2 regions of the Pseudoalteromonas sp. J2K-J599 genome follow, and region 1 is predicted to be linked to the other one. Evidence: riboswitches for the same ligand, from Rfam matches in the RefSeq annotation. Region 1 holds a riboswitch; the other holds the start of a gene.
The links. Region 1 has a riboswitch for cobalamin ahead of AC5NT5_RS03975 (TonB-dependent receptor domain-containing protein). Riboswitches for the same ligand answer to the same signal wherever they lie in the genome.

Region 1 (12,090 bases):
CGAAGACGGTGGACTTGATGCGTTAATTGATAAAAGTCGTAGAGCGCCAAACTTAAAAAATAGAGTTGATGAAGCAACAGAACAAGCCGTTATTAAATACGCTGTCGATTATCCAGCTCATGGCCAACACAGAACGAGTAATGAACTCAGAAAACAAGGCGTATTCGTTTCTGGCAGCGGTGTTCGTTCAATATGGCTACGTCATGACCTAGAGAACTTCAAAAAGCGTCTCAAGGCACTAGAAAATAAAGTGGCTAACGAAGGTATCATTCTCACCGACGCTCAAGTAGCTGCGCTTGAAAAGAAAAAACATGATGACGAAGCGTGTGGTGAAATTGAAACGGCTCACCCAGGTTATCTAGGCTCTCAAGATACATTTTACGTGGGTAATCTCAAAGGCGTTGGGCGTATCTACCAACAAACCTTCGTTGATACATACAGCAAAGTAGCGTTCGCTAAGCTCTACACCACGAAAACGCCAATTACTGCGGCTGACATACTCAACGACAAAGTACTGCCGTACTTCGAACAGTACGAGTTTCCCATGCTACGTATTCTAACCGATAGAGGCACTGAATATTGTGGCAAAGTCGAACATCATGATTACCAGTTATATCTGGCTATTAATGATATCGATCATACAAAAACCAAAGCTATGTCACCGCAAACAAATGGTATCTGCGAACGCTTCCACAAAACGATACTCAATGAATTCTATCAAGTTACATTCCGTAAAAAGCTATATAGCTCATTAGAGGAATTGCAAAAGGATCTGGACGAATGGATGATTTATTACAATAATGACCGAACTCATCAAGGAAAAATATGCTGTGGCAGAACGCCATTAGAAACTTTATTAGATGGAAAATTGATCTGGGCTGAGAAAAATTTAGCTCAAATCTAGACTGACAGTCACCGATTAAAAAACGGGTAACTGTCAGATCAAGTCTGAGCTAGTACAACTAATTTATAAACTGTTTTTAATAAAAGTGCTTTAATTTGTCTATATTTGCAGACAGATTAAAGCTACTTAATTTTTTACAACTTTCCCACCTTATCCTCTCGTAGTTCTGCATGTATTAATCCACTTTTTGATATTTAAGCTATTATATTTAATTGAATATAATAAAAACTTCACTCTAGAAGGTATTAAAATGAGACCCCATCAATTATTTCTGTTATTTGTTTTGCTTATATTTACTAAGCCAAGCTTATCAAAACCAGTTGATATTGATGTATTGGTCGAAGATGGTTACTTTCCAATTATTATAAACGCGCAAAAAAAGCAGGGCTTTGCTCCTGAGTTTATTAATATTTTAAACGACGCACAGGAGGAATTTAATTTTATACTTATTTCTTTACCTGTAAAAAGGCTTACTTTGTCTGTTAAAAAAAATAACTTCGACGTTTTATTTTTAATGGCAATGCAATGGGTGCCACAAGCAGCGCAGGGGAATATTGAAAAAACTGAATTTTACACCGTCACCAAAAACGAGCTTTATACACTCAAAGAGAATGCATCAGAGCAAACTTATTTTGACAGTCTGGACAAATTAACCAAAGTTGGGGTTTTAGGGTACTCGTATCAATTTGCAGGATTTAATACAAATGCCGAGTACTTGAGAGAAGAGCACCTGGTAAGCTTAACAATTGATGAATTCAATGTAGTTAAAATGCTGCTATTAAGGCGCGCTGAAGTCGGGGTTTTAAACAGTATTGCTTATCAGTATTTTAAAAAGCAGAATATCTTAAATATGGATTTACTATTTAAGAGTGACGTACCAGATGCAGTGTATGAAACACATTTTTTGATTAACTCACAATCAAATAAAATATCTAGTCACAAAATGGATGAAATATTAAATTTACCTACTACACAAATACAACTCCAGAAGCTACTTGATAAGTACGGTATTCCTTCAAGCTATAATAATACAGCACTGAACTGAAATTCCTTTTAGCTATATAGACGTCCATTGACATTTGTAAACAAAATGCTCACAATGACGGCATATTTTCAAGGTGCTTGCTAGCCACTTCATGTAATGATTTTTTTAGCAGGATAATCGGGAAGTTGGTGCGTTTTCATGATGACTACAAGCCCAACACTGCCCCCGCAACGGTAGAGTATTGCATGTTTTTATGTGCTTACTGAGTCCGGAGACCGGCCTTGATGCAATCTTACTTACTTAAATCTTTGCGGTGGGCAAAGGTAGGGGACATCATGTTAAACAAAACAACTCTAGGCGTTGCAATTTCTGCTGCGCTTTCATTTTCTGTGTCTGGTGCAGAGCAATCAATTGAAAAAATAACCGTTACAGCTAATAAGTTTGAGCAATCAATTAACGACGTTTTAGCGAGTGTAAATGTTATTGAACGTGCTGAAATAGAAGCTAGTAATGTACGCGATTTACCTACACTTTTAAGCACGCGAGTGGGTTTTCAGGTTAATCCAAACGGTGGTTTTGGTCAAAATACAGGTGTGTCACTGCGTGGTACGGGCTCTGGCGATACGTTGATTTTAATTGACGGTGTACGTACAGGCTCAGCAACACTAGGTCAAAAAGCATTAAATAATGTCCCTCTAAATAGTATTGAACGCATAGAAATTATTAAAGGCTCTCGCGCGGCTGTTTATGGTTCTGATGCACTCGCTGGTGTTATTAATATTATTACGCGTGAGTCAGATAACTTATCCCTAAGCGCTACATTTGGTTCTGACTCTTATCAAAATTATCAAGTTGTAGGCTCTGTAAAATCAGATGATATAACAACAGCATTTAACGCAGGCTTTGAAAAAACAGATAACTTTGATGTACTGCAAGGCGTAGCACCTGATGAAGATGGCTATGAAAATAAAAACCTTGGATTTAAAGTAAACTACACCGATGCACATTACGGCGACTTTAAGTTATTAGGCCAATACAGTGAAGGTTATGCAGATTACGACAGTAGCTTTAGCCCAGCAGACAGTACGATTGAACGAGATGATTTTAAAAACTATCAACTTTCTGCAGGTTGGAGCAAAAACTACACTAACCAAACGCATAGTATTGATTTAGCGCTTTCAACAGATGATTCAGATAACACTTATGTTGATTTTTCAGTTGGGCCAACAATAAGTACATTTATAACTAAACGCACACAAATTGATTATAACGGGCAGTACCTGTTATCTAATGAACTTAACATTAGTGGTGGTATTAATTGGTACAACGATGATGTGTCGCATAGTTCGCAACCATTTGTTGAAGACAGCCGCGATGTACTTGCTGTGTTTGTAGGTGCTTACTACGATGCAGATAAAGTATTGGCTAATTTAACTGTTCGCCAAGATGATGACGAGCAATTTGGCGATGAAACAACGTATACCGCCGCTGCAGGTTATCATTTATCTGAAGATGCAACATTTCGTATAAGCCAAAGTACTGGCTTTAAAGCTCCTACATTTAACGATTTATATTATCCACTTTATGGTAACCCTGATTTACAACCTGAAAAATCAGTAAACCGTGAGTTAGGTTTGAGTGTGGACTTTGATATTGCGCAAGTTGATATTGCAATATTTAGAAACGATATAGAAGATAAGATTGATTACGATGCAAACTTTGCATTGGCTAATATCGATGAAGCACGCTACGAAGGGGTTGAATTTAGCTTATCTCAGCAGTTTTTTGGTTTTGATAGCAACCTCAACTTTGCTTACTTAAGCGCTGAAGACGAAGAAACGGGCGCAGAGTTGCGTAATGTTGCTAAGCGTACTTTTAACTGGGAACTTGCAAAACAGTTTGGTGCTTTTGATGCAAGCTTAGACATGCAATATCGTAGCGACCGACAAGGTGCTGTGACTCGCTTAGGCTCTTATACACTTTGGAACTTAGCGGGTAATTATCAAGTAAATGAACATATTGAAGTTTCGCTTCGTGTAGAAAACTTATTTGATAAAGAGTATAACGCTGTTGATTCAAACGTTGATTTTACAACGGGTGAAGTGTATTACTACAACACACCAGAGCGTCGCTTTTTTGCAGGCGCAAGCTACCAGTTTTAACGGTATTTATTAATATTAAAAAGCCCGACTTATGTCGGGCTTTTTAATGTGTAGCTAAGTTTAACTACCCAATTTAACTACTTAAATTAGCTAGTCGGCTAAGAACTCTTTAAATACGGTTTCAAATTTGTGTAACTTAGGTGCTATTAAAATACTACAGTAACCCTGCTGTGGATTTTCGTTATAGTAATCTTGGTGATAATGCTCAGCTGGGTAATACGTAGTGGCAGGGCTGACTTCTGTCACAATTGGCTCAGCGACATGGCTTTGCAGTTGAACTATCATTTCGTTGGTTTGCTTAAGTTGAGCTTCATCGTGATAGTAAACCACACTTCTATATTGTGTGCCTATATCGTTACCTTGGCGATTCAATTGTGTTGCATCATGCAGTGTGAAAAACATTGCTAAGAGTGTTTCAAAGCTAACTACAGTCGCGTCAAATTCAATTTTAACAACCTCAGCGTGACCGGTTGTGCCTGAGCATACAGAATCATATGTTGGGTTATTTGTTTCACCGCCGGTGTAGCCAGAGCTTACGGTTAGTACGCCATTTACACGTCTAAATGCAGCATCTATACACCAAAAACAGCCGCCACCAAATGTTGCTACTTACGTTGTTGAGCTCATAAGTATTCCTAAAATGTATATGGGGTTTAAAGGCGAGCATAAATTGTATGCGCCGCAACAACAAGGTTACGGCGCAATTAAGAGGCTAGATCTCTTCGAAAGGTTTTTCAGCGGCTTGTTTGTCTAATTTTTGCTGTAAAAACTCAGGTGATTGAGTGTTACGTGCAAGTGCATAATATGCAGCAGGTACAACAAAAAGAGTTAGTAGGGTCGATACAATAACCCCAGTAAACACGACTACACCTATCACCATACGGCTTTCAGCGCCCGGACCTGAAGCAAGTACTAAAGGTACCGAACTCATAACCGTAGTCAGCGAGGTCATAATAATAGGGCGCAAACGCTGAGTTGCTGCTTGCAAAATAGCTTCACTAAATTCAACGCCTTTATCGCGCAGTTGGTTAGTAAATTCTACAATCAAAATACCGTTTTTAGCACTTAACCCAATGAGCATGACAATACCTATTTGGCTGTAAATATTTAAGGTAAGTCCTGTAGCCCAAAGTCCGAACATAGCGCCCATTAAACCAAGTGGTACGGTAAGCATAATGACGAACGGATGCATAAAGCTTTCAAACTGCGCTGCCAGTACTAAAAAGGTAACAGTGAGTGCAAGTATAAATACGTAGGTCATCGCTGATGCGCCTTCGTAATAAAGCTGCGACTCGCCTTTGTAATCTACGGCGCCATCTATATCGTTTTCTTGCGCGGCTACTTCGTTTAAAAAGTTAAGCGCTTGCTCAAGCGTATAACCGTCGGCTAAGTTGGCACTTAATGTAATTGCGCGCATACGGTTGTATCGGTTTAATCGCGATGCGGTTGCTTCTTCTTTTAAGCTGATAAGGCTATCAAGTGGGACTAGTTCACCGCTTCGTGATTTAAGGTATATATTTGAAATGTCAGTAGGGTTAGTAAAGTCTTCTTTAGTCCCTTTTAAAATTACATCGTATTCTTCACCACGGTCAATAAAGGTTGTAACACGGCGCTGGCCAAGCATTGTTTCAAGTGTACGGCCTACATCAGATACAGAAACGCCTAAATCAGCGGCCTTGTTTTTATCTATGCTGACTAAAAACTGCGGGAAGGTTTCTTTATAATCATGATCGATTCTTACTAAACCTGGGTTTTGTTCAGCACGCTTAATTATACGGTCACGCCAATCGGCAAGTTGTGCATAATCATTACCTTGCAATACAAACTCAATAGGGCGAGATGAACCACCACCGCCAATACCACGGCGCATAATGGCAAATGCACGAACATCGGTAACTTCTTGCATTTTACCGCTTATTTCGTCCATTACTTCCCATGTTGAGCGTTTGCGCTTATCCCAATCGGCCATACCAACAATCGCAACACCGCCGCTGCCACCCCAGCCAGGTACTCGAACAAGTACGCGACTTAGCTCACCTGCTTGCGAGTAAGGCATTAAGCGTTCTTCAATTTTAGCCATATTAGCGGCGTTATTTTCGTAACTTGCGCCCTCAGGGCCGCTCATCATAATAAAGAACGTGCCACGGTCTTCTTTTGGCGTTAGCTCAGAGGGAACTTGTAAAAACAACGAGTAACTAACAAAGCCCGCTAATAATAAGCTCACCATTAAGCCCCATTTACGGGTTATGTTAGTGGAGAGCGAATTACGGTAACTTACTTCAATTTTAGTAAACTGGCGGTCCATCCATTGGCTAAATTTATTTGGTTTGTCTGATACTTTAAGTACTTTAGAACACAAGGCTGGTGCGAGAGTCAGCGCTGTAACACTTGAGAAAAATACGGCAGCACTCACCGCCATTGCAAACTCAGTAAATAATGCCCCTATACGGCCATCCATAAATACAAGTGGCACAAACACCGATATTAGTACAAGCGTGGTTGCGACAATGGCAAAACCAACTTCACGCGCACCTCTATATGCAGCTAGTAATGGCGGCTCACCTAGTTCAATACGACGGTGAATGTTTTCAAGCATTACAATGGCATCATCTACTACTAAACCAATAGCCAGTACTAAGGCAAGTAAAGTGAGTAAGTTGATTGAGTAGCCCATTGCTAATAAAAACATAAAGCTACCAACAAGTGCGACCGGTACGGTAACCGCAGGAATAAGCGTTGCTCGTATATTGCCTAAAAACAAAAATATAACGAGTACGACTAAACCCATAGAGATGGCAAGTGTGCTGTAAACTTCACTAATTGATTCTTTAATAAATACAGACGAATCGTAGCTGTCTTGAATTGTTGTGCCTTCAGGTAGGTTACGTTTGATTTTTTCAAGTTCGCTGCGTGCGTTATCTACTACGGTAAGCGTGTTTGCTTTAGCTTGTTTTACAATTCCTAGGCCAATCATGTTGCGCCCGTTACCACGAAATAAGCTTTCGTCATCGGCAGCTTCTAATTTTACGTCGGCAACTTCACCTAAACGCACTAAATAACCTTCTTCACCACGTTTAATAACAAGGTTTTTAAAATCGCGCTGATCTTTATAACTTCGTGCGGTACGCACGGTAAAGTCGCGATCTATTGATTCTATTTCGCCGGCAGGTAATTCAACGTTTTCTGTACGCAGTGTATTTTCAATATCGCTTGAGGTAATACCGCGTGCAGCCATTGCTTGGCGGTTTAGCCAAATTTTCATAGCGTATTGGCGCTCACCACCAATACGTACATTAGATACACCATCTACTACGGCTAAGCGGTCAACAATAAAACGCTGCGCGTAATCAGAGAGCTGTAACGAGTCCATTGTTTCGCTGTTTAATACAAACCATGCAATAGGGCTTTCATCACTGTTTGATTTAGACACTTCTGGTGGGCGTACCTGATCGGGTAAACTATCAAGTGCACGTGCTACACGTTCACGTACATCGTTAGATGCAGCATCTATGTCGCGGTTAATATCAAACTCAATGGTAATGTTTGAGCGCCCATTACGGCTCGAAGAGTTAATACTTTTAATACCTTCAATACCGGAAATTCGATTTTCTATTATTTGCGTTATTTTGGTTTCTATAATTTCGGCAGAAGCACCTGTGTATTCAGTGCTGATATTTACTATTGGCGTTTCAATATCAGGGTACTCACGAAGTGGCAGCATAGTAAATGCAACCAGACCAAAAGTAAGAAGTAGTAAATTAATTACTATGGCAAAAACGGGGCGTTTAACGCTAGTATCAGTAATTTTCACGTATTACCCCTTTACGCTTACTTTACTACCAGAGCGAATTTTTATTAGCCCTTCAGTAACAATTTGCTCGCCATCATTTAAACCCTCATCGATAGCAACCCAGCCATTATTTCTGCCAGCAACATGCACTTCAACCTTATTGGCTACTCCGTCTTGAATTTGAAAAACAAAGTGTTTGTCTTGTAAAGGGATAACCGCTTTTTCTGGCACCATTAAAGCTTGGTTACTGCTTAGCTCAAGTGCTGTATTTAGTAACATACCAGGGCGAAGTAATCCTGATTTATTAGCAAAGCTTGCAGTTACTTCAACACTGCGTGTTACCGAATCAATACGCGAGCTAATATGCGTTACCTTGCCGTTAAATGTCTGCCCTGGGTAGGCATCGTTTTGGGTAAGTACTTTCATACCTATGTTTAATTGTGCTAAATATTTTTCAGGTACTTTGAAGTCAACTTTAATAATACTAATATCATCAAGTGTGGTGATTATTGTTGTGTTGCTTACGTAGGCGCCAACTGATATTTCACGCTTACCTAACAGGCCTGAAAATGGCGCGGTAATAGTCATTTCATTTAACTTTGTTTTAGCGCTTTCTAGTTGAGCTTCAGTGGCATCAACACGAGATAATTGTTCTTCAAGTAATGACTTTGCCGTTGATTGCGAGCGTGAAAGTTCGGTAAGGCGATCTAACTGGCGTTTTTCCTCACGTAAGTTAATACCGAGTTCTTTAACTGCAAGTTGCTCTTGTTGGCTTTGTAACTGTACTAATTTTTGTCCTTTACTGACTAAGTCGCCATCTTTAAAATATATATCTGTGACATAATCGTTTTGCGCACTTTTTATATAAATAGCTTGGTTTGCACGTGCACTACCGATGGCCTCTATCATCACTGCGTTTTCCTCAGAGGTAACAGTATGAGCCGTTACTTCGGTAGACATTTGTGATGAATCGGCTTGTTCGCCGTGGCTGGCGGGTAAATATAAATAAACGCTAAATATTAGAAGTAACGTAATAATAAATGGAAAAAGTGCTTTACCTGATTGTCTTGAGTACATTGATTTCATACCTGAAAATGAATTGTAAGTATTGTACGAAATAAGACCGTGAAAAGACGGTTATGTATCTCATAAATTTGTGCGTTAAGCGTAAAAGTAAATAAGATTTATTCATTGTTCCTATTTTGTTGAGGAAAAAGCGGTAATGTATGAAATTTAAAACTAGCTGTAACTTATGTATAACAACAAGAAAGGTCATAATTTGGGGCATTATTATGTTTGTTTTTTATATGGTGTTTTACCGATATGGATAAATCTGACAATGTCATTAAGTTTCGGGCACAGGGCGCGCGAAACGCAATTGAGGCGATTGTTGTAGGTGCTATAGGCTTAGTCTTTATTATGTTATTTAATTTACTGAGGCCGGGTGAGATTAGCATACTTGAAATACTTTTAGTGAGCTTGTGCCTTGTGGCTATTTTTATTGGATTTTTAAAATCTCAAGAGCCATACCATAGCCTTATATTGAGCGAATCTGAGCTCGTTTATTGCCACAAGTACGGAGCTTGGTGTATGCCTCATAGTAACTTTCATCACAGTGGAATACCCAAAGTAGAAGATGGCTTTGACTATTTAGAATTAAATGCGGTTGGCGTTAAGGTAAATGATATAGACGACTTTTTATCAAGCATAGCGCCTAGAATTGCAGGGAAATTATTAATAGAGCAGCGTAATTTATTTATGCAAGTTGTTCAAAAACATTGCAAAAATGGCAATTGCCCATCAGAATGGTTAATAGAAGATACACATTACACATCCCATAAAGGGATAAGCTATACTGGGCTTATAGCCATGTTTGCTAATAGAACTAAGCACCTTCAGCAGCTAACAGGTTACGATTTATTATTGCCTGCCAGCGTGTTAGATAGAGATATTTGGGCATTTAGTGCTAACTTAAATAAGTGGAAGCTCGAGCCTAGTCAGTTTATAGCGTCGCAGCTTAGTAATTAAGCTACGACTGTAGGAAAGAAAAATGAGTCAAGAGAGAGCCTTTTTAAAAAGTGGTCGAAACACCATAATACATAAAGATAAAAAGCATGATTTAGTGATTGTAAACTCTGAAATTCATCCTCGAATTAAAGTAACGCAACATGGTCTGGAGCCATTTAAAGAAGAATTACCTAAAAACCGCCGTGATGCAAAAGAGCGTTATTTAGAAATGGTTTATGTAAGTAGCGCTGATGTATTTGGCGAAGAAAAGCAGTTGCTGTTTATTCAAGCTCTAGACGGGCGTGAATACAAAATAGATTACAGTAAAATCGGTACGAAGTTGTTTGTACGTATTCATCAAGACACATATATGTAGTACTTTAATGGCATCTTTATTGCTAGTGATTACACTATAGTAATTATTTGACATAATAAGGTGCTGCGTATGAAAGCGTTTGCTTTAATCCCCCTCATTTCTTGTAGTTTACTGAGTGCGTGTGGAGGCGGTGGCGGTGATAGCGATAATACAGTTGTTGAAACGTCTGTTAATGCTGGAGCCGATTTACAAATTATCGAAAAATCTGAATTTACCATCACAGCACAAGGTTCCCCCGCTGATGGTACGTTTTCATGGCAACAAGTTAGTGGCCCAAGCATAGAAGGTTTCCCCCTTGAAGGCGCTGAGCAAACACTTACTGCACCTGACGTAAAAACTGATAGTGAAATAATATTAAGAGTGAGCTATCAAAGTACAGGTAGTAGCGCTGTTAGTGACGACATTTCTATTTCAGTGAGCTCTAATAACCAACTACCTCTTGCTGTTGTTACACAAACATCTCCTGAAACACTTCCCTCTGTATACAAAGATACAGTGACTTTGAGTGCCCTAGAGTCGAGCGATCCTGATGATAATGGCCAAATTGATAGTTATTTGTGGCAATTGCTATCGGGTCCTGATTTAGATATTGAGAGTTTTAATGAATCAACTCTTAGTTTTTCTCATCCATTACTTGAAAGTAACGTGAATTTATCTTGGCAGCTAACTGTCACTGATGATGAAGGTGGTGAGGCGAGTACTCAATATTCAATGACACTCAACAAAACAAATGAGTTAGTGGATGCAAATGCAGGCGCTGATCAAAATGTCGAAGAGTTTGAGCAAGTAACGCTTGATGCAACGAATAGCGAAACCGTTACCGATACCTATAAGTGTAAATGGCAACAACTTACCGGTAATACCGAAACATTAAGCAATAGCGACCAATGTACAACGACATTTTTTGCCTCAGATGTTGATACTGAGTCTACATTGGGCTTTGAAGTCACGGTAACCGACTCAAAAGGACGCACAGATACAGACTCCTTATTTGTTGATGTATCACCTAAAGCACTTGGATTCATCAACGATAGTGGTGTTGGTGAGTGTTATAACAATACTCAACGTATTAATTGTGAAAGTGATGACTTTCCAGCGCAAGATGCAGAGCTTGGACGCGATAGCTATGCAAACCGCTTAGATAAAGTTGGCAAAGGTAATTTAGCGTTTGATTACACTAAACTTAATGAGTTTGCTGATGAGGTTGGTGATGATAGTCCTGACTTTACCTGTATACGCGATAATGTTACTGGGCTTGTATGGGAGGTGAAAAGTGTGGCATCTGGCACGGTACCAAATACTTCGTTACGTGATGGTCAAAATCATTACTTTTGGGATGTAGGGAATACGACTTTTACCGATACCAGTACCGCCAATTCAACGTGTCCGGACAATACAAGTTGTGGAGTACAAAGTTATATAAACGAAGTTAATGATTTAGATTTTTGTGGTGGTACAAACTGGCGATTACCTACTTATACAGAGCTTTTGGGCTTAATTGATTACGGTAAACAAGGGCAAAGTATATTAATTGATGAGGCATTTTTTCCTAATATGCCAAGTGAAAGTGCATTAAGCCATTTACGTTACTGGACCTCACAAACAGCAGCTGATGGTACCAGTTTATCGCAAGCGTATATCATTGATATGAGTGATGGTAACGACCTTGCTTATCCAAAAGAAAATACTGCTTATGTACGTTTAGTTAGAAGTCGTTAGGAGAAAATAATGAAATTAAAATTACTCTATGCACTAGCAACTATAAGCTTGAGCTTTAATATTGCAGCGGCGCAAACGTGCTACGACGGTGCAGATACCACAACACCGACAGATAGATTTACCATAAATGCAGATGGCACAGTGTCT
Region 2 (12,090 bases), 1.4 Mb from region 1:
AAAGTGTCCATAAATCACGGGTAACCACTTCTACATTAACGTCACCGTCGCAGTTTTCGATTGCACTAATTTGTGCATCATATAAGTAGCTTTCTTTACGAAGTAGGCGCTCAGACTCTGCAAGCTTTTTAGCGTCGTACTTGTCACCTGGGGAGAATAATAAAAGGTTATTAATAACATCGGGCTCTGTTTGAATATGAGCGCGATTAGCAAATCGGAATAAGGCATTATTTTCCTCTTCAAGCTCAGTATTAAATACATTAAGTTGCTTGAGCTTTATTGAGGCTATTTTAGCGTTACTATTACTGTGTGTGAGGGTTGTTTTGTCTTGAACTTCTCGGCGTAAGTTTTTATTTGTGCTTAAATCTGTCTGTTCTACAAGGCAGTTATCAGTTTTCGTTGAAGATTGTTGTGCGAATGTATTTGGCACATAAAAGCTTAAAACCGTTAAGCTAATACAACATTGTGCTATCCATTTCTTGTTCACCATTAAACCTCTTTACTGCAACGTAGCAAATGACTATCGTAATATCAGCTTACATCATTGTTATTATAATGTAAGTAAAAGGTATGGATTTTGAAACTAATTAATTGTTACCCGTTTTCACTTTTGTTAATGAAGACTGCTTAGGTAAATTTGACGTTTAAAATTAGCCTAAATAAAAGGCAAGTGCAGCTAATAAGTGTTCTGCTTCAGCACCTTCGCCATTAATCCAGACACTTTGACTGTAATGCTCATAGTTTAAATTAAAGGTTTGATGATTATAGGTAAAGCGAACTTGATGGCGATCGGCGCCTGCAGAATATTCGTTGAGTGTTACTTCGTCTGAGTGTAAAAATAATGTACTCCACAGCTCAAAGTCTTCATCGTTTGGTAGCTCAATGGGATTAATCAAAATACATTTGTGTGTATGGTCATATTCTATTTGGGTCATAATGCTCTTAATTAGTAGCTAGGTAATGTCGAATTGCCGTTAAAAATTCGCCGCCGTACTTATTTAACTTAGTAAAACCAACACCTGAGACCTTTAAAAACTCACTGTCGTTTGTTGGCATAAGCTGCGCCATTTCGGCTAACGTTTTATCATTAAATACTACATAAGGTGGCACATCGTCGGCATCAGCAAGTTCTTTACGAAGTGCGCGCAGGCGAGCAAACAGTTTTTTGTCGTAATTAAATTGCGCTAACTTATCTAGATAAACGTGTTTGGCTTGCAGGCGTGGCTCGGCTAATTGCAGTGCGTATTCACCTTTTAAAATTACACGCGCGGCTTCTGTTAATCTAAGTGACGCACCTTGTGTTATATCTTGGCTAAGTAAGCCTTGATGAATAAGCTGGCGTAAAATACTGAGCCAAAACTCACTGCTTTTATCTTTACCTATGCCGTAGGTACTTAACTCATGATGATTATTATCGCGGATGCGGCTAGTATTTGCACCGCGAAGTAATTCAACAATATAACCAAGTCCAAAACGTTGTCCCGCTCTGTACACACACGAAAGTGCTTGCTGGGCGACTAACGTACCATCAAAGCTTTTTGGCGGATTTAAGCAAATATCGCAGTTGCCACAAGGTTCGCGTTGATATTCACTAAAGTAGTTAAGTAATATTTGACGACGACATGTTTGCGCTTCGGCAAAGCTTGCCATTGCGTTAAAGCGTTGTTCTTCTACGCGGCGGCGTTGCTCGTCGTCTATGTCTTCAAAAAAGCGCCTTACGCGACCTATATCAGCTGGGTCAAAATACATTATAGCTTCTGCGGCAAGTCCATCTCGCCCAGCTCGACCTGTTTCTTGATAGTAAGACTCTATACTTTTTGGAATATCGTAATGCAGTACAAAACGCACGTTAGGCTTATTTATACCCATACCAAAGGCAACGGTTGCGACCACTATTTGAATATCGTCACGGGCAAAACCAGTTTGAACAAACTGTCGTTGCTCATTACTCATACCAGCATGGTAAGCGGCAGCGTTTAACCCTGCATCAGCCAATTTTTCGGCAATGTCGTCTACGCGTTTACGGCTGGTGCAATAAATGATACCGCTTTGGCTTTTTTGCTCCTTTAGGTAGCGAAGCAATTGCACCATAGGTTTAAATTTTTCTTCTATGGTGTAACGAATATTGGGGCGATCAAAGCTGCCAGTATGAATATAAGGCTGTTGTAGTTTTAATTGCTCAACTATATCAAACCGTGTGGCTTTATCGGCGGTGGCGGTTAATGCCATCATTGGGACATGTGCAAAACGTTGCTTTAATTCGTTTAAGCGAAAGTAATGAGGTCTAAAGTCATGACCCCAATGCGACACACAGTGCGCTTCGTCAATAGCAAATAAACTCACATTTAAATGCGATAAACGCTCTAAAAATTCGTGTTGTAATACTTTTTCAGGCGCCACATATAAGAGCTTAATTTGCCCCTGATGAAGCTGTTGATACACCAATTGCTGTTCTTCTCGTGCTAAGCTGTTATTAACGTAAGCGGCTTTTACCCCAAGAGCTTGCAGTTGCGTTACCTGATCTTGCATTAGCGATATAAGCGGAGATATAACAATGGTTACGCCTTCGAGTACTAAAGCAGGGATTTGGTAGCACACCGATTTTCCGCCGCCAGTAGGAAGCAATACAAGCGAGTCTTGACCGTTAATAGCGGCATCAATAACTGCTTTTTGACCGTCGCGAAATTCACTGTAGCCAAACACTTGTTTGAGGACAGTTTCGGGTTTACGCACAAGGGTGCTAGAAGGTGGAGTTGATGTATTCATTGGCGGGTATTTTAGTGGTTTTTTAGTGAGATGTCTTTAGCTGAGTTACTTGATAAATTATTTAAGTGGAGTCTCGTAGTTTTACACTATGTATGTTTTACTCATCTTACCTGTTTTGACATAGAGAATAATAATGAATAAAGAAATGTTAATTGAACAAGTAGGCGCGTTATTTGTAAATGGCATGCCGTTTAACCAGTTTTTACAAATATCGGTTGAGTCGTTAAGCCCTGAACAGGCCAAAATTACGTTCCCGTGGCAGGATGTACTAATTGGTAATCCTGCGCAAAAAATACTCCATGGTGGTGTTATTTCAGCCGTACTTGATAATGTAGGCGGTATGCTCGCTGCAGCAAGTGTAATTGATAAACTCACCGATTTAGATATCACAAGTGTGCAAACAAAATTAGCCACGCTTGGGACTATCGACTTACGTACTGATTATTTGCGCCCTGGTAAAGGAGAGAGCTTTACTGCCAGCGCAACACTTATTCGTTCAGGTAATAAAGTATGTGTATGCAGAATGGAATTACATAACGAACAGTCTGTTCAAATTGCTTTTGGAACCGGTACGTATTTAGTTGGATAAAACGCGCGTGGCAAGTAAACTAGCGGCCTTTTAAATCACTAAGTGTTTATTATGTCGATTGATACCGAGCAGCGTAAAGGTGCTATTTTTGCTTGTCTTGCTTTTTTTATGTGGGGTCTTGCGCCAATATACTTTAAGTTAATTCAGCATGTTACTGCCTTTGAAATTTTAATGCATCGGGTTGTTTGGTCGGTTGTATTTTTAGTACTGGTAGTAAGTATTTTAAAGTATTGGGACAAAGTAAAACGCATCATTGTTCAGCCTAAGCTTTTGCTTATGCTTGTCATTACCTCTGCACTGCTTGGGTTTAACTGGGGTTTATTTATATGGGCTATAAATAATAACCATATGCTTGATGCGAGTTTGGGCTATTACATAAACCCTCTTTTAAATGTATTGCTGGGAATGCTCTTTTTAGGTGAACGCCTGCGTAAGTTTCAAGGCGTAGCAGTAGCACTTGCCTTTAGTGGTGTTGTACTGCAGCTAATTAGTTTTGGCTCGTTTCCGGTAGTTGCATTTTCATTGGCTATATCGTTTGCGCTTTATGGTTTAATACGTAAAAAGTTACCTGTTGAAGCTCTGCCTGGTATTTTACTTGAAGCACTTATATTACTGCCTGTTGCACTCATCTATTGGTGGTTAATGGTGCCTACAGCAACATCAAGCCTCCCAGCCAACGATTGGCATACAAATGCATTACTGATTAGTGCCGGTATTGTAACTACATTACCCCTGCTGTGTTTTACCGGTGCAGCTAAGCGCTTACAATACACTACACTTGGTTTTTTTCAGTACATTGGACCAAGCCTAATGTTTATATTGGCAGTGGTGTTTTACGGTGAAATTTTTGATGCGGAGCGTGTAGTAACGTTTGCATGTATTTGGAGTGCATTAGCTATTTTTAGTTGGGATTCTTATCATCAATCACGTAAACGTAAAAAAGCGGCGATTACAGCCGCAGAAGTATAATTAACTAATAAAATGGTTAACTAACTACTTTATTACGACCAGATTCTTTAGCATCGTAAAGTTTTAAATCGGCCTGTTTTAATAGTTCATCAATTTGATAAACAGGCCCGTTTGAGAAGCCAATAGAGATAGTAAATTTAATTTTAGCTTTACTAAATTCTTGGCTATTCATTTCTATAAAATACCTAAAACCTTCAAGCCTTTTTAGTGCTTCTTGTTTATCAGTGTCGGCAAAGTACACTGCGAATTCTTCACCACCTAAACGCGCTACTAAATACTTTTTAAAATATTTACTAAAGCAAATAGAAAGCCCTTTTAATACTTCGTCGCCTACATCATGTCCGTGTGTGTCATTAATCACTTTAAAATGATCAATATCAAGCATTGCTAAGGATCCTGAACCTTGCTTACTTTTAATCTTTTTAAGTGACTTATTGGTTTCTTCAAAAAAGTAACGGCGATTAGGTAAATTAGTTAAATAATCAGTGTTAGCTTGCCGTTTTATTGTGGCCATGAGCTCTAACATATCGACGTTTTGGCTTAGACGACAATAAAACTCTTCATTATAAAAAGGTTTACGAAGGTAGTCGTTTGCACCATTTTTTAAAAACAACGTTGATAAATCAGACGAGTCTGCGGCAGAAACACCAATAATCACTTTTTCATCGTTGTCATATAAACGACGAATTTCAGTGCATAGTTCATCACCATTCATGTTTGGCATTTCGTTATCAGTAATAATTACAGATATATCAGGTGAGGCTTCAAGCGCGGCTAGTGCTTCTATACCGTCTTCGGCTTGTAGAATTTGATATTTATGACGTGCAAGCAAGCTGCAAATGTAAGTACGTGTAGATGCAGAATCATCAACAACAAGCACTTTTACATTTTCGTTGCGAGTTAATCTAAGTAATTGTCTTTCGAGGTATTGATACGCTTGTTTGTTTTCTTTAATGATATAATCAATGATTGGATATTTTTCGACTGTATCGCGGGTTTGTTTATCAATATTACCCGTCATTACAATAGTTGGAATGTCAGCCTTAACAGTACACGGTACTGCTTCACCAGATGGGGCATCAGGTAATATAAAGTCGACTACAGCACAAAAGTAGCTATTTTTACTTATAAGCTCTTTTGTTTGTGCTAATGACTCAGCTATATCAACTTCATAACCTGCTTTAAGCGCGATGTGCTTTTGCACTCGCGCCATTGCAGGTGTATCTTCAACTATTAGTATTTTTCGCGTCACGTAACACCTTGTTTATATTTTGCAAAAATATTTGCTTATACAAGTTGTAACTGTTAAAACGCAAAAAAGCAAATAACTTAAGTACTTACAGGTTATCCGCTTCTGAATAATACTCTTGGCTAATTGGTGCTGGCCCTGACATTTTTGAACGGCCAAATAAAGTATGAAATTTAGTTTTACAGGTCGTTAGCTTTAAGTATTTTACCCAAGCTCGTTCGATTGGGTTAGTAGGTTCTTGTGAGCCAGTTACGACTGCTACAAACTGTTCTTGGTGTTCGTTTTGCGGCTCAATTGTTTTACTGTATAAGCCTTTTAAAACAACTCCGTGTTGTTCAAGTATGCTGGCTTCTAATAAGGTGAAGTTTCCGCTGCGGCTAAAGCCTCGTGGAAAGTTTTGATCATCATAAAATTGACGTTGGCTAACAAATGCTTGGCGTAGTAATGAAATGTTATTGCTCATAGCTTTATCCTCATACCTTAGTAATTAGATGGAGTATGATGCAAGTTTGGCAATTTATTAAACAAATTATTTTTATCGTGAGGATAAAAAATTGGATATCGATTTATTAAAAACATTCGTTGAGGTAGTGCGTACGCGTCACTTTGGTAAAGCGGCCGAAAACCTTTATATTACGCAGTCTGCAGTGAGCTTTAGAATTCGCCAATTAGAGCAAGGGCTTGGTGTTAATTTGTTTATTCGCCAGCGTAATAACATTCAACTTACAGCACCTGGCGAGCGCTTATTACCGCACGCGCAAATGATTATTACAGGTATGCAGCGCGCCAAAGTAGATGTTGCGCTTGCCGATAATATGCATAAGCAAATTAGCTTAGCAGGAACGCCTAATATTTGGGATGCTTTTTTACAGTTTGGTATAACAAATATTGTATCGGCGATGCCGGGCGTGTCGTTGGTTGCAGAAGTTAAAGCACAACAAGAAAGCACTCGACTATTATTAGAGCGCACGCTTGATTTGGCAATATTGTTTGATCCACCAAAAGTAGACGAGTTAGTAGTAGAGCGAATTTGTGAGTTGCCAATCATTCCTGTAAGCGGATATGACACAGCAACCAACGAAAACTTTTTTGATAATCAGTATGTATATGTTGATTGGGGAACTACTTTTTCTCTTTGGCATGCACGCCAGTTTACAGGAAAAACGCCACCTTACTTTAGAACTAGCACAGGACGTATTGCACTTGATTTAATACTGCAATGTGGCGGCAGTGCATTTATACCTCAAGTATTGGTAGAAGGGCATTTAGAAAAAGGTGAACTGTTTCATGTTAAAGATGTAGAAAATACCTCGCGAGACGTGTTTATAGCGTATCACAGAGACAACGAGCAAAAAGAGTTAATAGAAACCTTAGTTAATTTACTATCGCAAATGACCCCAAGCTTGTCATTGAAGAAAAGTAAGTAAGTTCGGCCGTTTATTAGGCTTTCATGTTATTTTGATTTCAAATTTAATGCATTTTTATTAATAAAAAAAGACATTAATATTTCCATTGTAATATTACTGTCATTTAGCGGTGACAAAATGCAGCAGTTTTAAAAATTAGTCTTTTGTGATTATCCAAGGAAATAACATGAAATTTGTAAAATCGAGCTTATGCTTAGCACTATTAAGTGGTTTATCTTTTAATGCACTTGCCGATGTAGACATTTACGGTAAAGCGAATGTAACAGTGCAATCATCTGATGACGGCGAAGGATCTTTTACTGAGATAAAAAGTAATGCATCTCGTCTTGGTGTTAAAGGTTCTGAAAAAATAAATGATAGTTTAGAAGCGGTATATAAGTTTGAGTTTCAAGTTGATGTGTCTGATGCTGATTCAAAAGGCGATAACGACGACAATATTTCTGCGCGTAACCAATACGTTGGTTTAAAAGGTGCGTTTGGCCAAGTGGTTATTGGTCGTAACGATACTGCGCTTAAACAATCTCAAGGTAAGTTAGACTTGTTTAACGACCTTGAAGGCGACATTAAAAATGTATTTAAAGGTGAAAACCGCTTAGGAAATACAGTTAGTTATTCATCAAACTCATACGAAGGCTTTAAAGTACTTGCTACTTTTGTAGCTGAAGATGATGTAGACGCTGATAACGGTTACTCAATGGCAGTGACCTACGGTGACGTGGCACTTAAAAAGAGCGCGGTATACGCCTCTATTGCAGCCGATAGTGAAGTAAATGGCTACGATGTAGTACGCGCGTCAATCCAAGGTAAAGTTGAAAACTTTAAGTTAGGTGCAATGTACCAAACACAAGAAAAAGTTGACGGCAGCGCAGAAGCGGATGGTTATCTATTAAATGCAGCTTACAGCATGGGTAACAACACATTTAAAGTACAATACCAAGACATGGACTTTGACGACAGCGACGATAAGTCAGCAATATCAGTTGGTCTTGATCACAAATTAAATAAAAACATTAAAGTATTTGGCTTTTACTCAAGCTTCGACATGGACAACAACGTTGACCAAGACTACGTAGGCTTAGGTATGGAATACAAGTTTTAACTATTCGCTAAATTAGTTAAAACACTCCCTTTTTAACCGCGCTCTTTTGAGTGCGGTTTTTTTTTGCTTTAAATTATTTACTTAGCCGCCCATAATAGAGCTTCATTTGGAATGAGGTGCGAGTCCTCGACTGTTCCCGCAACTGTAATTAGCGCAAAGCTTTAAGTCAGATACAAATGGTATAATACCAATTTTATTAAAAACATGATCTTTCTAGCGAATTAAATAACTTACTAACTTCGTTAAAAATTATTCATATAGAACAAGTATATGTCATAATTTCCGCCTTGTTATTAAGCTATTTATTTGTCGCTATAATAAATCACTAATTTAATGCAATTGGTATGAATTCTTTTAACGAGCGGGTTTACTCATTTTTTCTTGTAGTGCATTAGTATTTTTATCGCATTTTTAGTGAGTTTAATCCCGTCTAGGACTGACTATTGCACACTCAAACGCCATTAAATACACCATTGCTAAACGTTAAAAACGTATCGTGGGATATTGGCAATAAAACGATTCTCAAAAAAATAAACCTTAAAATAACCACAGGTAAATTTGTTGGTTTGATTGGTCCCAATGGCGCAGGTAAATCGAGCTTATTGCGTTGTCTATATCGTTTTAATAAACCAAGTAATGGCGTTGTAGAATTTAACAGCACAGATATTTGGCAGCTAAAAAGCGATGAGTACGCAAAAAAAGTAGCGGTTGTTTTACAAGAAACCCCGTCGCAATTTAACTTAAGCGTATTTGATGTTATTGCGCTTGGGCTAACGCCTCATAAATCGCTATTTAGCTCAGTAACTAACACTGATAAACAAAAAGTTATTCAAGCTATCAATACCGTTGGGTTAGTAGATCATAGTGATCAAAGCTTTGAATCACTCTCAGGCGGTGAAAAGCAACGTGCCTTGATAGCCCGCGCCATAGTTCAGCAACCTCAACTGTTAATAATGGACGAGCCAACTAGCCATTTAGATGTTAAATACCAAATACAGGTGATGGAGCTTGCTAAATCGTTGGGTGTAACGGTGTTTGCATCGTTTCACGATTTAAACTTAGCTTCTGCAATGTGCGATGAACTAGTGGTTATTAAAAATGGTGAAATTACACATACAGGCACGCCAAGTGAGGTATTAACCGAAAACATGCTAGGCGACGTTTTTGGTGTCTGCGCTCAAGTAAATAACCACCCGCAAATATCGGAGTCGGGAAATAGCATCCCTCATATCACTTACTTTTATGGTTACGAATAATATGAGCGCAGTTAATACTCGCCAATCACTTGCGCTATTTATCAGTGCTGCAGCTGCTTTATTTAGCTTATTTGCAGCACTTAGTTTTGGCGCAGCAGAGACCTCACTTCAAGATGTATTTAATAGCTTTTTACTCTCAAATGATGCGTCTTTTAATTCGCGTATTATTTTTGAACTAAGAATGCCACGCACATTACTCGCCTTTTTAGCCGGCTCTGGCTTAGCAATTGCGGGGCTTATTTTACAAACGGTAACGCGCAACCCTTTAGCCGATCCTTACTTATTTGGTATATCGTCGGGTGCTTCATTTGGGGTGGTGTTACTTATGGCATTAGCAGGTATTAGCGCAGGTTTTATGTTATCGGCAGCAGCATTGCTGGGTAGCTTACTCGCCATGAGTTTATTAATACTTATTGCAGGTAGGCAGCAAAGTGCACAGGTAGAATCAATGTTATTAGCTGGTGTTGCTCTGTCGTTTTTATTTAGTGCATTTACCAGCTTGCTGCTTTATTGGAGCGACCCTCAGGCGGTAGCCGCTATTTTATTTTGGACACTGGGCAGCTTTTCGCGTGCGCAGTGGGTTACGCTTTGGTTGCCTTTATTGGTAATTACATTGTGTACGTTTGTAATGCTGAGCTTTAGAAGGCAGCTAAATGCTATGTTACTGGGCGATGAAAGCGCAATTACATTAGGTGTGAGGGTTCAGCGCTTTAGAATACTTATGCTGGTTTTAAGCTCATTAATTACCGCTGTGCTGGTGGCTATGTGTGGCGGTATTGGGTTTGTAGGATTAATGGTACCGCACATTGTGCGCTTTTTTATCTCCCAAGGCACCATCGCGGGATTGCTAGTAACCAGCTTGGTGGGCGGTACATTTATGGTGTGGGTTGATGTACTTTCGCGCTCCTTGCTAAAAAACCAAGAGCTGCCCGTAGGTGTTATTACTGCTGCTATTGGTAGCGTGTTCTTTTTGAGTTTATTATTTTTTAGAAAGCGAAGGGTGTAATTCTATGAAAACCTTGATGGTGCAAGGCACTACATCAGATGCAGGTAAAAGTACCCTAGTTGCAGCCCTTTGCAGAGTGTTTGCTAAGCGTGGGGTAAGAGTTGCGCCTTTTAAACCACAAAATATGGCACTTAATAGCGCAGTAACAAAAGATGGTGGCGAAATTGGTCGTGCGCAAGCTTTGCAAGCAATAGCGGCTAAAGTAGAGCCCGAAATAGATTTTAATCCCGTATTGCTTAAACCTAATAGCGACACGGGCGCACAAGTAATTATTCACGGAAAAGCCATTACTAATATGGAAGCGAGCAAATATCACGACTATAAAAAAGTGGCGATGGATGCAGTAATTACCTCACATAACCGCTTAGCTAAACGCTTTGATTTACTTCTTGTTGAAGGGGCAGGGAGTCCTGCTGAAATAAACCTGCGTGAAAACGATATTGCCAATATGGGCTACGCCGAAGCGGTCGATTGCCCGGTAATTATTATTGCTGATATTGATAAAGGCGGCGTATTTGCACATTTGGTAGGTACACTTGCGTTGTTAAGCGAGTCAGAACAGGCGCGCGTAAAAGGCTTTGTTATAAATCGCTTTAGAGGCGATATAGGTTTGTTGCAAGGCGGGCTTGATTGGCTTGAAGAATACACAAACAAACCCGTACTTGGCGTATTACCTTATTTGCACGACCTTGCGCTTGATGCTGAAGACGCCGTCGCAATTGATAATAACGTAACTAACGCCACAATTAATATTGCAGTGCTGCTTGTACCCCACATTAGTAACCACACCGATTTTGACGCACTGCGTTTGCACCCAAACATTAATATAAATTACGTGCGCCATACGCAAACGATCCCAGACGTTGATCTGATAATTCTTCCAGGCAGTAAAAATGTGCTGGGTGATTTAAGTTTTTTGAAAAATGAAGGCTGGGACACTCAAATTAAACGCCACTTACGCTATGGTGGTAAAGTACTTGGCATTTGTGGCGGCATGCAAATGCTGGGCAATACGCTCAACGATCCCGAGGGTATTGAATCGTCATTAAAGCAAGTAAATGGGCTTGCTCTGTGCGATTTTGAAACCACGCTAACAACACAAAAAGTATTAACTAAAATAACCGCTACACTGCTTTTAAATAACCAATCAACACCCTGTAGTGGTTACGAAATACATGCAGGGATTAGCCAAGGTGCAGCGCTTAATAAGCCATTTTTAACCTTTGATAAAAGCCACCCACATGGTTTTATGTTCGATGGCTTTATTAGCGATGATAACGCCATTGCGGGCACTTATTTACATGGCTTATTTGATGAAGCCGATGCTACATCGCAAATTTTAAAATGGGTAAAACCAAGCGCCTCAATTAACCCAATTAGTATTGCCACTCATCGCGAGCAGCAGTTAGAACGATTAGCAACCATGTGCGAAACGCATTTAAACATACAGCAAATTATCTCGATTTATGAAGGGCACAATAATGACTGAACAAAACAACGATAAGCACAAGCAGCGCCAACAAAAAGTAAAAGAACAAGTGGATGCACGTGTTGCCGCCGCACAAGATGTAAAAGGTATTTTTCAGGTAATTACCGGTAACGGTAAAGGTAAATCAACCTCAGGCTTTGGCGTTGTAGCACGCTGCGTAGGGCATGGTAAAAAAGCAGCCGTTTGCCAATATATTAAAGGTACGTGGGAGTGTGGCGAGCGTAATTTATTACAAAGTGC

Region 2: linked by a shared signal. The riboswitch ahead of AC5NT5_RS14365 (ABC transporter ATP-binding protein) and the one ahead of AC5NT5_RS03975 (TonB-dependent receptor domain-containing protein) in region 1 are both predicted to bind cobalamin.

Annotation. Positions count from the first base shown of each region.
Region 1 covers NZ_CM200271.1:876,421-888,510, forward strand. Annotated here, with positions in the region: gene AC5NT5_RS03965 (IS481 family transposase) at 1-904, shown strand, start outside; gene AC5NT5_RS03970 (transporter substrate-binding domain-containing protein) at 1,155-1,949, shown strand; cobalamin riboswitch at 2,004-2,187, shown strand; gene AC5NT5_RS03975 (TonB-dependent receptor domain-containing protein) at 2,225-4,051, shown strand; partial or broken gene msrA (peptide-methionine (S)-S-oxide reductase MsrA) at 4,142-4,678, opposite strand; gene AC5NT5_RS03985 (efflux RND transporter permease subunit) at 4,764-7,862, opposite strand; gene AC5NT5_RS03990 (efflux RND transporter periplasmic adaptor subunit) at 7,866-8,918, opposite strand; gene AC5NT5_RS03995 (DUF2982 domain-containing protein) at 9,165-9,869, shown strand; gene AC5NT5_RS04000 (hypothetical protein) at 9,892-10,224, shown strand; gene AC5NT5_RS04005 (Lcl C-terminal domain-containing protein) at 10,294-11,943, shown strand; gene AC5NT5_RS04010 (Lcl C-terminal domain-containing protein) at 11,953-12,090, shown strand, end outside.
Region 2 covers NZ_CM200271.1:3,185,487-3,197,576, reverse strand. Annotated here, with positions in the region: gene AC5NT5_RS14410 (BamA/TamA family outer membrane protein) at 1-490, opposite strand, end outside; gene AC5NT5_RS14405 (DUF3630 family protein) at 651-935, opposite strand; gene recQ (DNA helicase RecQ) at 943-2,766, opposite strand; gene AC5NT5_RS14395 (thioesterase family protein) at 2,900-3,355, shown strand; gene rarD (EamA family transporter RarD) at 3,407-4,324, shown strand; gene AC5NT5_RS14385 (GGDEF domain-containing response regulator) at 4,341-5,576, opposite strand; gene AC5NT5_RS14380 (MaoP family protein) at 5,662-6,036, opposite strand; gene AC5NT5_RS14375 (LysR family transcriptional regulator) at 6,128-7,000, shown strand; gene AC5NT5_RS14370 (porin) at 7,167-8,099, shown strand; cobalamin riboswitch at 8,156-8,295, shown strand; gene AC5NT5_RS14365 (ABC transporter ATP-binding protein) at 8,543-9,355, shown strand; gene AC5NT5_RS14360 (FecCD family ABC transporter permease) at 9,357-10,361, shown strand; gene AC5NT5_RS14355 (cobyric acid synthase) at 10,366-11,850, shown strand; gene cobO (cob(I)yrinic acid a,c-diamide adenosyltransferase) at 11,843-12,090, shown strand, end outside.